Regions from separate parts of the Citrobacter sp. FDAARGOS_156 genome, predicted to be linked through region 2. Evidence: predicted binding sites of a transcription regulator. Region 2 holds the regulator's gene; each other region holds the start of a gene.
What was found. The regulator CRP, encoded in region 2, controls carbon source genes, mostly activating them, when cyclic AMP is high. The targets are predictions, from matches to a motif close to ATGTGANNNNNNTCACAT.
Positions count from the first base shown of each region.

Region 1 (4,275 bases), 2.0 Mb from region 2:
ATACAGGACTGGCTGGAGTCATCAATACGCCCGCCAATGATCGTCACTTCAATTTGCTTGAACTCAGAAAGAAATAGCGCAATGTGCAGATCGCTGGTGATGACGCGCAACGGCAGATGGGTAAGCTGGCGCGCCAGTTCAATCATCGTCGTTCCCGCATCCAGGATAATGGCGTCCCCGGCTTTCACCAGGCTTGCCGCCGCGCAGGCAATAGCCTGTTTTTCCATCAGGCTGCGCTGCATTTTTTCATGTGTGGTTGGTTGCGAAGGGATAAACCGGTTAAGCGTCACGCCGCCGTGAGTACGGCTGATAACACCTTCCTGATCGAGTTTAATCAGGTCGCGGCGAATGGTCGCCGGAGAGGCCTGAGTCACAGCGACAAGCTGTTCAACTGTCGCCAGATTATGCCCTTTCAGATAATCCATAATCTGTTCTAACCGATTATATCCCTTCATTTTAATCCCGCGTAATTTGCATTGCTAACTGGATGGACACGGCCATGCTCTCAGACTTGGCTTTACCTGTCCAGGCAATATCAAACGCCGTGCCATGGTCTGCAGAAGTGCGAATAAATGGCAATCCGGCGGTGATATTCACCCCATCATAGAATCCCAGCAATTTTAGCGGAATATGGCCCTGATCGTGATACATTGCCACCACCATGTCATACATACCTTCGTGGCACTGCATAAAGACAGTATCTGGTGGACATGGTCCCGTAACATTTAACCCTTTCGCTTGCATTGCCTGCACCGCGGGTCCGACAATCGTTATCTCTTCCTCGCCAAACAGGCCATTTTCGCCGGCATGGGGGTTGACGCCTGCGACCGCAATACGTGGATTATCAAACCCGACACGACGCAGGAAATCATCTGCGACCTGAATGACTGTTTTTACACGCTGTTCACTGAGCGTATCAAGGAATTTACGTAGTGCAATATGCGTGGTGACATGAATCACTTTAAGCTGTTCGGTATACAGCACCATCGCATAGTCTTTGCTGTTGGTCAGTTGCGCCAGCAGTTCGGTATGGCCGGGATAATGATGTCCCGCCATGTGCAGTGCTTCTTTATTCAGCGGCGCAGTGGCAATGGCCTTAACTTCACCACTTAGCGCCAGTGCTGTAGCGCGTTTAATACAGCGATAGGCCAAATCACCCGCCTGCGCTTGCACCACCCCCGGTTCAAGCGCCGCAGGATCGGCAAGGGGTTCGTCAATCACGTTGATAACACCGGGGGCGAATTGCGCCTGGGTTACGCTGTCGATAACCCGGAGTTCCGCTGGCGGCGTGACATTTAATGACTGGATACGACGCAGCGTTTGGGCACATCCCACAACCACAACCGGAGCGCCAGACAGCTCTCCCTCCACCAGCGATTTAATAATAATCTCAGGTCCAATACCTGCAGGGTCGCCCATAGTTACTGCAATAATGTTATTCACTCATGTTCTCCTCGATAAAATTTAAAACCTGACGCAACGTCGTTTCGTCACCGAATCCCCCTGCCTTTGTCATAACCGGGCGTTGCCAGTCGCCACCGACAAAATGACCGTACGGCACACACTGGGCCACACGGTCAGTAATACGAAATCCTGTTGCCTTAAGGGCGTCTGCAACCGCCATCGCCACATCACCGCCAGAGAGATACAGCGCGCCTGGCGATACCTCCTGCAAAACCTGCCGGATAAGCTGTCCAAGAAACTGGCAGATTTTTTCACCGAGCTGAGCGCGATTCATCCCCATACGCACGCACAGCTGCGGAATATGATGGCGTGCTTCACTGTCGGGACTTGTGTGAACAATGCAGTGCCTACCAGAGGAGAGGATCCTAACGATGCGCTGCGCGTACTCTGTCGAGCTACCGCTGAAGATATTTTCGATATCAATGAATACAGTCCCCACCTGCGGGTCCTGGTACACAGCGGCAATCTGCTGTTGAGCGATTTCACTCATTGAACCCACTACCGCCAGTAAACACTGTGAGGACGGTGTCCGGACATGGCGGGCCAGCGCGTCACAGATCCCGGCAGACCCCACCAGCAGCGGCAGCTCATCCTGCATCAGCGCATCAGTAACAATCACATCAAGGTCAGCGTCAGTCCGGGCATCCACAACCCAAATCTGCGGCGTCTCAACAGCAGGCTCGCGCAGGTGCTGCATGTAGTCATTCAGTGACATCGCCCGACACGCAATGGTGGTTTGTGCCTGTATCACCTCACAAATATCGGCACTCATCACCGGTGTTTTCGGATCGCTGGCAAATTCGGTCTGCGTTACCGGAATACCGTTAACGAGGCACTGCCCCTGCTCGGTGGTTCGCCCGACTGAGGGACAAGCCAGTGCCACGATGGCCCGCTTTTTACCTGTAATCCGCATTAACGCGTCCAGTTCGGCCCCCGGGTTTCCGCGCAATGTTGAATCTATTTTCTTCAGCCACTGCGTCTGAGGACCAGCCTGACTCGTCAGAGCCAGCTCACTTACTCTGGCGGCGGCCTGCTCTGCCTCCAGCGCACGACTATCCGTGTTGATGACCAGCACATCTACATCATCGGCACAGGGCAATGTGAAAGCGACATTTACCGTCATTCCCGTCAGCGCCAGACTCACCCCCGCATCATTTCCCCCCGTAAAGTCATCAGCAATGACAAGGATCTGGGGTCTTACAACATGTCTACTCATCCATGCTCCGGGTTGTTGTATGTTGATAATGATTATATTCAATCACATTTGATTAAATGTGAGCAAGCTCAAGTTATTCATCTCCGAGATAAATTATAAATTTAGCCCATGATGCAATCGTTCCTGAATCTCAGTGAGCGAATTCAATCACTCGAACAACAGGAGAATGCTGTGGCAACAATCAATAGCACCGTCATTAGCGGTTCGAATGCTATCCCCGCACTGGAGCCGTTACTGGCAGGTAAACGCCAGCTGTTACTGGTGACGGATAGCAATATTGTCGGACTGGGCGCGGTAACACAGATCCGCAACTTACTGACCAACGATGGACGTCATGTGGCTCTGATTGACAATGTGCCTGCAGAACCCGGGCATCACGATGTCAGCGCACTATTAAAAAACGTACAAGGTCTCAACGTAGAAATGGTGATCGGTATCGGCGGTGGTAGCGTACTGGATGTGGCGAAACTGCTCTCCGTCTTATGCCATCCTGAATCTCCAACGCTTGACGCCATGCTGGCGGGAGAAAAACCGCTGCAACGCGTTGCTTCTGTGCTGATCCCCGCCACAGCAGGTACGGGTTCTGAAGCGACTCCCAATGCGATTCTGGCGATCCCGGAACAAAACACCAAGGTCGGAATCATTTCTCCGGTGCTATTACCGGATTACGTGGCCCTGTTGCCAGAACTCACCACCAGCATGCCGGCGCATATTGCCTCGTCCACTGGCATCGACGCGCTATGTCATCTGATCGAATGCTTTACCGCTACCGTCGCCAATCCGGTAAGTGATAACGCTTCGCTCATTGGCCTGCGTAAGCTACTCAACCATATCGAAATCTCCGTCAATGAGCCGGAAAATCTGCTGGCCAAACTGGAGATGCTGTGGGCATCGTATTACGGCGGTGTGGCGATTAATCATGCTGGTACTCACCTGGTCCACGCGCTCTCTTACCCGCTCGGCGGTCGATACCATCTCCCACATGGCGTCGCTAACGCCATTCTGTTAGCACCCTGCATGAAAGTGATTCGCCCATTTGTGGTCGACAAGTTTGCCCTGGTGTGGGATCTGCTGCCTGACGCTGACTCAACACTCAGTGCCGAAGAAAAATCCCGCGCCCTGGTGGAGTACTTCGCCACACTCGTGAAACGACTGAACCTGCCCGATAACCTGGCAACGCTTGGTGTACCGTCTACTGATATTCCCGCACTGGCCGATGCCGCACTGAACGTAAAACGCCTGATGAATAATGCTCCCTGCGAGGTGAGTCATGAGGATATTCAGGCCATTTATCAAACTCTGTTTCCAGAACTGAATACCAAAGGAGTGAATCATGAGTAAGAAAATCTGTGGTGTACTGACGGCAATCGTTACCCCGTTCGACCACGACGGCGGGCTTAACCTTAAAGAACTGAGAAACCAGGTAAACCGCCAGTTAAATGCCGGAAACGGTATTTTCTGCGGCGGCACAAACGGTGAGTTTTTTGTGCTCAACGAGGAAGAAAAAATAGCAGTGACCCGCACCTGCGTTGAGGAAGTTGCTGGGCGGGCGAACGTAGTGGCGCATATTGGTGAAATCTCTACCCGTGAAACCA
Region 1 covers NZ_CP014030.2:2,588,586-2,592,860, reverse strand. Annotated here, with positions in the region: gene AL515_RS12650 (DeoR/GlpR family DNA-binding transcription regulator) at 1-455, opposite strand, end outside; gene AL515_RS12645 (D-threonate 4-phosphate dehydrogenase) at 457-1,443, opposite strand; gene dtnK (D-threonate kinase) at 1,436-2,680, opposite strand; gene AL515_RS12635 (iron-containing alcohol dehydrogenase) at 2,852-4,021, shown strand; gene AL515_RS12630 (dihydrodipicolinate synthase family protein) at 4,014-4,275, shown strand, end outside.
Region 1: AL515_RS12635 (iron-containing alcohol dehydrogenase) is a predicted target of CRP. The motif match lies at 2,737-2,754, and genes of this name have one in related genera.

Region 2 (4,275 bases):
GGTTAAGTGAGTTGAACAGCGTGTTATGCGCCTGGTTGACCCGCATGCGTTGATACGCCAGCGGTGTGGCCTGGGGATCGTTGCTCAGGATCAGGCGAATAGCCTCCTGATCGGCTTCTAACGCATCGTGGGCGTTTTTACGCAGCAAACCGCTCTGCCACTGCGGCCACAGCCAGAGCATTCCGCCAAAGGCGATCAGGCAGCCAGTGACCGTATCGATAAACCGCGGCACGATAAACTGTTCCCCGTTCAGCGTCAGCAGTTGCAGGGTATATACCGCGGTGACCGTAAAGCCGACGGTAGCCCAGCCGTAGTTTTTGCGGATGGTCAGATAACTCACCAGGGTTATCAGCAGCATGCCTGCCAGCGTGTAACCTTCCTGAATATGAAAGTGCAGTGTGACGCCGGCGATCACCAGGCCGACTAGCGTCCCTACTGAACGGTGTAAAATACGTACCCGGGTCGCCCCATAGCCATTTTGCGTGACGAACAGGATTGTCATCAAAATCCAGTAGGGTTTTGGCAGGTGTAAGGCGCTGCCCATCAGGCTGGCAATGCTCAACATGACGCTGATGCGTCCGGCATTACGCAGCGCCGGGGATTTCAACGACAGATAGCTTTTCAGGGCAGGGATCAGCGGCAGCCGACGCTGCTTGTCAGCCATTAAATCCCGGGCATACAGTGGTCGCTGGGTGCGTAGCACACGGGCAATACGGCTGAAGTGCCAGTAGCAAAATTGACCCACCGGATTGTCCGGATGTTGGTTGGCGATTTTCTCCAGCGTGCCAATTTGTTTATCCATTGAAAAACGCGTCGGCAAACGGTGATACAAAATATCATCGGCCAGTACGCGAAGGCGTTCGGCGACGGTGCGCGCATTCCAGCGAATCACTTGTTCGGCGTGGCTACGTTCGACCAGCTTTTGCACCTCTTCCGGCTGGTGGAGGCTAACGGAAATATGTTCCTGTAAATCGAGCGCCTCCTGAAAGGCACGTAGCAGGCGCTTATAATCGTTGTTGCGATGCGCCGACAGCATATGCATTTGCTGATAGCACTGGGTAATTAAATCCACCGCTTTTTGCTGGCGCACCAGCAGGGGAGGAAGCGCTTTTTCGGGATCGGCATGCTGGGTCAGCATGCTGTACTTGGCCTCACAGTAATCGGCTAATTCGCGGTACAACAAACTGAGCGATTCACGCAGCGGCTGCTCGCGCCACATCCAGAACCAGAACCAGTTGAACAGGCCGTACCACAATGTGCCCAGCGCGTAGATTAGCAGCGGCTCCCAGACGGGCATGTTCCCGGCCAGGCTGAGCGTGAAAATTGCCGCGATAAGCGAGGCAGGTAGTAGTCGCGCATGCAGAGGGCCTAATTCTGCGGTTACACCAAGAATCAGCGTCAGGCCGGTGAGGATCAGCGGCAGCGGTATATCTTTTGCCAGCAGTAACTGCATGATCAGACTGCATCCGGCAAACAAAGACGCGCCAATCACTAAGCGTTTGAAAAAGCGCTTATGCGGGGTATCAAGACCGGCAATATTGCAGCAGGCAGGGACGAGGGAGAATAAGAGCCCCAGATGAAGCTGACCAATGATAAGGCCGACAGCCACAGGTAAACATAGCACCAGCGTCTGTCGTAGTGCGTAGTTGATCTCGGGGTGATAAATCAGTCTTCGCCACATCGGAGCAAACAAAAATGGCGCATTACTACGTAACACGCCATGTCGATGGGATTAACGCGTGCCGTAGACGACGATGGTCTTACCATGCGCGGAGATCAGATTCTGATCTTCCAGCATTTTCAGGATACGACCAACGGTTTCACGGGAACAGCCAACGATCTGGCCAATTTCCTGGCGGGTAATTTTAATCTGCATGCCGTCCGGGTGAGTCATTGCGTCAGGCTGTTTCGCCAGATTCAGCAGAGTCTGGGCGATACGACCAGTTACGTCGAGGAAGGCAAGGTTGCCTACTTTTTCAGACGTTACCTGCAGACGACGAGCCATCTGAGAAGACAGACGCATCAGAATATCTGGGTTGACCTGGATTAATTGGCGAAATTTTTTGTAGGAAATTTCAGCGACTTCACATGCGGTTTTGGCACGTACCCAGGCGCTACGTTCCTGGCCTTCTTCGAAGAGGCCTAATTCACCAATAAAATCGCCCTGATTCAGATAAGAGAGGATCATTTCTTTCCCTTCTTCATCTTTGATCAGCACTGCCACTGAGCCTTTAACGATGTAATACAACGTTTCCGCTTTTTCACCCTGGTGAATCAGCGTGCTCTTCGATGGGTACTTATGAATATGGCAATGAGACAAGAACCATTCGAGAGTCGGGTCTGTTTGCGGTTTGCCAAGCACCATGCGCGGTTATCCTCTGTTATAAGCTGTCTCCAGAGCCAAAAAACAACCTGTCTCTGGGTTTGCAAAAATGTGCTTCCCGCTACCTGGGAAGGGGGCTGTCAATACGTGCGACGGCCTGTAATGTGATGTCCTCTGCATACATGCAGTACGTCAATGTATTACTGTAGCATCCTGACTGTTTTAGCATAGCTTTCGCCGTGTGTCTCCTGGTGTCTCGCTTCAGCATGACGCAGGTCGCCTTCCATTGCGAGAATTGTTATGTACGCGTAATCTGTCAGGAAAATTGAAACATTGGAGTTACGAAATATGCAAGCGCGTGTAAAGTGGGTTGAGGGGTTAACCTTCCTCGGTGAGTCCGCCTCAGGCCACCAAATTTTGATGGACGGTAACTCTGGTGATAAAGCGCCGAGCCCGATGGAAATGGTCTTAATGGCTGCGGGCGGTTGCAGCGCAATTGATGTGGTGTCGATCCTGCAAAAGGGGCGTCAGGATGTGACCAACTGCGAAGTGAAGCTGACCTCCGAGCGTCGTGATGAAGCGCCGCGCCTGTTCACCCATATCAACCTGCATTTCATTGTAACGGGTAACGACCTGAAAGATGCGTCTGTGTCTCGCGCAGTTGACCTCTCGGCGGAGAAGTATTGTTCCGTAGCTCTGATGCTGGAAAAGGCGGTGAACATTACCCATTCTTATGAAGTCGTTGCCGCGTAATTGCTGATGCCGGATGGCGGCGTTGCCTTATCCGGCCTACAGGATGATGTTGAGTCGTAGGCCGGATAAGCGAAGCGCCATCCGGCGCTTTCCACATATCACTCTATCTTTTTACCTTCCATCAGTCGCTGGACCAGCGGTAGCATAATCAATTCCATCGCCAGACCCATCTTACCGCCCGGCACGACCAACGTATTGATATGCGAAATGAATGAGCCCTGCAGCATGGCCAGTAGCCAGGGATAATCGATGCCTTCCAGATTACGAAAATGAATCACGACAAAGCTTTCATCCAGTGACGGAATGCTCCTGGCGGCAAAGGGATTAGAGGTATCGACGGTCGGTACGCGTTGGAAGTTAATATGCGTGCGGGAAAACTGTGGGGTGATGTAATTGATGTAATCGTCCATTGAGCGCACCACCGAGTCCATTACCGCTTCACGTGAATGCCCGCGTTCGCTGGTATCGCGGGTCAGCTTCTGGATCCACTCCAGGTTTACGATCGGCACCACGCCAACCAGCAGATCGACATGCCGGGCCACGTTTTGCTGTGGGGTGACAACGCCACCGTGCAGTCCTTCATAGAACAGGACATCCGTCGGTTCAGGCAGCGGCTGCCAGGGCGTAAATGTCCCCGGAACCTGATTCCACGGTACGGCCTCATCGTAGGTGTGCAGATATTTACGCGACTGACCTTTGCCCGTCTGGCCGTATTCAATGAAGGTTTGCTCCAGCAGACCGAAGTCGTTAGCTTCGGGGCCGAAATAGCTGATATGCCGCCCGGCATCGCGTGCTTTGCGAATCGCCATGTCCATTTCCGGACGGGTATAGCGATGAAAACTGTCACCTTCCACCTCGGCGGCGCGCAGATTTAACTGCGCGAAAATTTTACGAAACGCAAGGCTGGTGGTGGTGGTCCCCGCGCCGCTGGATCCTGTTACCGCAATCACCGGATGTTTGGCAGACATAACAACTCCATGAAATGGTTGTAATTATAGTAAAGTCGGCCGGCGGCTACGGGTTACTCGTGAATCTGCTTCCTCGGCATAATGTTGACCGTTTCATGCAGTTCGGACCACACCAGCATGGCCTCACCTGATTGTAGTTGGCGTTTGACGTCGGCGACTTTTTGTTCGAGCGAGCGTTCATGTTCACCATAATCGGTGCCTTCGCGCAAGACAAAGCTTTCAATCAGATTG
Region 2 covers NZ_CP014030.2:4,572,661-4,576,935, reverse strand. Annotated here, with positions in the region: gene AL515_RS22700 (YccS/YhfK family putative transporter) at 1-1,681, opposite strand, end outside; gene crp (cAMP-activated global transcriptional regulator CRP) at 1,733-2,365, opposite strand; gene AL515_RS22690 (OsmC family protein) at 2,672-3,076, shown strand; gene AL515_RS22685 (phosphoribulokinase) at 3,175-4,044, opposite strand; gene AL515_RS22680 (YheU family protein) at 4,098-4,275, opposite strand, start outside.

Region 3 (4,275 bases), 2.0 Mb from region 2:
ATAAAACAGGATTGTCGTCAGTGGTGGTGTCGGCTATTTTCGCCGTGATGCATACACAGTATGTGGATCTGAGAACGTTATTGATGTTGTTTATTGTGTCCCAGGTTTTGATCCTGGCGAGGCTGAAAAGTAACGGTTTACTGATGCCGATTTTGCTACATATTTTGATGAACGGTACGGTAATTGCTCTGCAGATTAGCGCCCAGACGTTTATGTTATCGTGAGACGTTTATGATGCCCGGTTTTCGGGCATCATTGATTATGCGTGCAGACGGTGGTGCAATCGGGCACCAACCAATAGCGCCAGCACCAGCATCAGTGCGATAAACCCGCCCACGCCGTTCCAGCCATAGCTATGCCAGAAAACACCCCCTAGTGTACCGGCAATGCTTGAGCCCAGGTAATAGCTGAACAGGTACAGTGAAGAGGCCTGGCCTTTAGCGCGTTTGGCTCGCGGCCCGATCCAACTACTTGCCACGGAATGCGCCGCAAAAAAGCCGGCTGAAAAGAGCAACATACCGGCAAAAATCAGCCATAACGAGGTAAACAGAGTCATTATTAATCCGAACAACATCACGCCTGTCGAGAACAACATTACCGGGCCGCGCCCATAACGGGTGGTCATGGAACCGGCTTTTGGTGAGCTCCAGGTGCCGGTAAGATAAGCCACAGACAACAAACCGACGACAGCCTGGCTCAGCGCCCAGGGAGACAGCATCAGACGGTAGCCGATGTAGTTAAACAGTGTGACAAACGACCCCATCAGCAAGAACCCTTCTGCGAACAACAGTGGAAGTCCTCTGTCACGCCAGTGCAAACGGAAGTTGATAAATAACGTTTTAGGCCGTAACGATGTCGGTCTGAAGTGCCGTGATTCCGGTAAGATCTTCCAGAACATTAGCGCGGAGGCGAGGGCAAAGCAGCCAATAGCCGCCAGCGCGATTCGCCAGTTAAAAAAGTCAGTAAACACGCCGCTAATCAAACGACCACTCATACCACCAATCGAGTTTCCGCTGATGTATAAGCCCATTGAAAATGCAACAAAACTTGGGTGAATTTCCTCACTCAAATAGGTCATCCCCACGGCCGCCACGCCGCTCAGTGACAGTCCGATCAGCGCACGCATGATTAAAATACCGTGCCAACTGGTCATCATTGTTGAAAGGAGCGTACAACAAGAGGCGAGCAGCAGCGCGGTCACCATCACCGGCTTGCGGCCTATGGCGTCGGAAAGTGGGCCGGTAAACAGTAACCCTATTGCCAGCATCGCTGTTGAAATGGAGAGCGAAATACTACTGCTGGCAGGAGAGACACCAAACTCGTGCGAAAGCACAGGCAGTATGGGTTGTACGCAATAGAGGAGGGCAAAAGTCGCCAGTCCGGCGGAAAACAGCGCCAGCGTGACGCGCATAAATGGGGATGTTCCGCGTTTGATAAAACCATCCGGCGGGGTAACTATCTGTTCATCAACATCGCTTGTTGGCGCGGTATCGACAGTTGTTGTACGGCTCACTTGAAATCCTTGCTCATCCAATTACGTCTACAGGACCAGCCTTAAGAGTATGAAAATCACAATATTCTGTCTAATATATTAATAATCTCAAATAATATTTTAAAGATATGAATATCGAACTGCGTCATTTACGTTACTTTGTGGCAGTTGCGGAAGAGCTGCATTTTGGTCGTGCAGCGGCACGACTGAATATTTCGCAACCTCCGTTGAGTCAGCAGATCCAGATTCTTGAGCAGCAGGTGGGTGCACGGCTACTGGCGCGGACTAACCGCAGCGTGGCGCTTACCGCTGCCGGAAAACAGTTTCTGGCGGACAGTCGGCAAATCCTGGGTCTGGTAAATGAGGCTGCCGCCCGTGCTGAGCGATTACACCTGGGGGAGTCGGGAGAACTGCGCATCGGTTTTACGTCATCAGCCCCGTTTATTAAGGCCGTGTCCGATACGCTGTCTCTTTTTCGCCAATGCTATCCTGCGGTGCATATGCAAACCCGTGAAATGAATACGCGCGAGCAAATTGCCCCGCTCAACGAGGGAACACTGGATTTAGGGCTCCTGCGCAATACGCAACTACCGGACACGCTGGCGCGGGAGGTCATTTTGCATGAGCCGCTGATGGCGATGATCCCACGCGCACATCCTCTGGCGCAAAAGCCGGTGGTGACGCTGGCGGAGTTGGCAAACGAGCCGTTTGTCTTTTTTGATCCGCATGTTGGAACGGGGTTGTATGACGATATTCTCGGCCTGATGCGCCGTTATGATCTGAAACCAACCATCGCCCAGGAGGTCGGTGAGGCGATGACCATCATTGGACTGGTGGCCGCAGGGTTGGGGGTTTCCATTTTGCCCGCCTCTTTTAAACGGGTGCAATTGTATGAAATGTGTTGGATCCCTATTGCCGAAGACGATGCGGTCTCCGAAATGTGGTTGGTGTGGCCGAAGCATCATGAACAAAGCCACGCTGCGCAGCGTTTTCGCCAGCAGCTTTTAGCCGCAGTGCAGCGCGGTTAATTTAGTTTAAAAATGGTCGAAAATGTGCAGTAAATCACAAGGCTAAGCAAAAAGTTGACGGAAACCATTGAAGTGCTTCACCATAGTCTACAGATTATTTCGGAGCGCGAAAATAAAGGGAGTAAGTGGTGGTTGCTGATAGTCAGCCTGGGCATATCGATCAAATTAAGCAGACCAATGCGGGCGCGGTTTATCGTCTGATTGATCAGCTGGGACCGGTATCGCGTATTGATCTCTCTCGCCTGGCACAATTGGCGCCTGCCAGTATAACCAAAATTGTCCGAGAAATGCTGGAAGCGCATTTGGTGCAGGAGCTGGAAATAAAAGAAGCCGGTAACCGCGGACGTCCGGCGGTTGGGCTGGTTGTCGAAACAGAAGCCTGGCATTACCTTTCTATTCGTATTAGTCGTGGCGAGATTTTCCTGGCGCTGCGCGATCTGAGCAGCAAACTGGTGGTCGAGGATTGTCTTGAAATGGCGCTGGTCAGCGAGACATCGTTACTGGAACGGGTTGTTGCGCAAGTTGATCATTTTTTTATTCGTCACCAGCAAAAACTCGAACGCCTAACTTCCATCGCGATTACCTTACCCGGCATTATTGATACAGAGAACGGTATCGTACATCGTATGCCATTCTATGATGACGTCAAAGAGATGCCGCTCGGCGAAACGCTGGAGCGGCATACCGGCGTGCCGGTATACATTCAGCACGATATCAGCGCATGGACCATGGCCGAGGCGCTGTTTGGTGCATCACGCGGGGCGCGTGATGTTATTCAGGTAGTCATCGATCACAACGTGGGTGCAGGGGTGATCACTGATGGTCATTTACTGCATGCAGGCAGCAGCAGCCTGGTCGAAATAGGTCATACGCAGGTGGACCCTTACGGCAAACGGTGCTACTGCGGTAATCATGGGTGTCTGGAAACGATCGCCAGCGTCGACAGCGTGCTGGAACTGGCGCAGGTGCGACTGAAGCAGTCAATGAGCTCCTCTCTGCACGGACAACCGTTGACGGTAGACGCACTGTGTCAGGCGGCCATGCAGGGCGATTTATTGGCGAAAGATATTATTAACGGCGTTGGGACACATGTCGGTCGTATCCTGGCCATCATGGTGAATTTGTTCAACCCGCAAAAGATATTGATAGGATCTCCACTCAGTAAAGCTGCTGACATTTTGTTCCCGACGATTGCTGACAGCATTCGTCAACAGGCGCTTCCGGCCTACAGCCAGCACATTGTTGTCGAAAGTACGCAATTTTCTAATCAGGGGACGATGGCGGGGGCCGCTCTCGTTAAAGACGCGATGTATAACGGTTCTTTGTTGATTCGTCTATTACAGGGTTAACATTTTTTAACTGTTGTACGAAAAATTGCGCTATCTCAAGCTGGTTCTGGCCGTCATACTTTAGACTTTCTCCACTGTTTTATTTTCCTGACTTATATTTTCAGAGCATACGGTGGAGTTAGTGATGCTGAAGCGTTTCTTTATTACAGGTACAGACACTTCTGTTGGGAAGACCGTGGTTTCCCGCGCATTACTACAAGCGTTGGCGTCAGGGGGTAAACGTGTGGCGGGTTACAAACCCGTCGCCAAAGGCAGCAAAGAGACCCCGGAGGGTATGCGCAATAAAGATGCACTGGTGCTGCAAAGTGTGTCATCCATCGAACTGCCGTACGAGGCGATTAACCCTATCGCGCTGAGCGAAGACGAAAGCAGCGTGGCGCATAGTGGTCCGGTTAACTACACCCTG
Region 3 covers NZ_CP014030.2:2,548,986-2,553,260, forward strand. Annotated here, with positions in the region: gene AL515_RS12430 (CPBP family intramembrane glutamic endopeptidase) at 1-224, shown strand, start outside; gene AL515_RS12435 (MFS transporter) at 260-1,513, opposite strand; gene AL515_RS12440 (LysR family transcriptional regulator) at 1,621-2,520, shown strand; gene mlc (sugar metabolism global transcriptional regulator Mlc) at 2,649-3,869, shown strand; gene bioD (dethiobiotin synthase) at 3,994-4,275, shown strand, end outside.
Region 3: mlc (sugar metabolism global transcriptional regulator Mlc) is a predicted target of CRP. The motif match lies at 2,543-2,560, and genes of this name have one in related genera.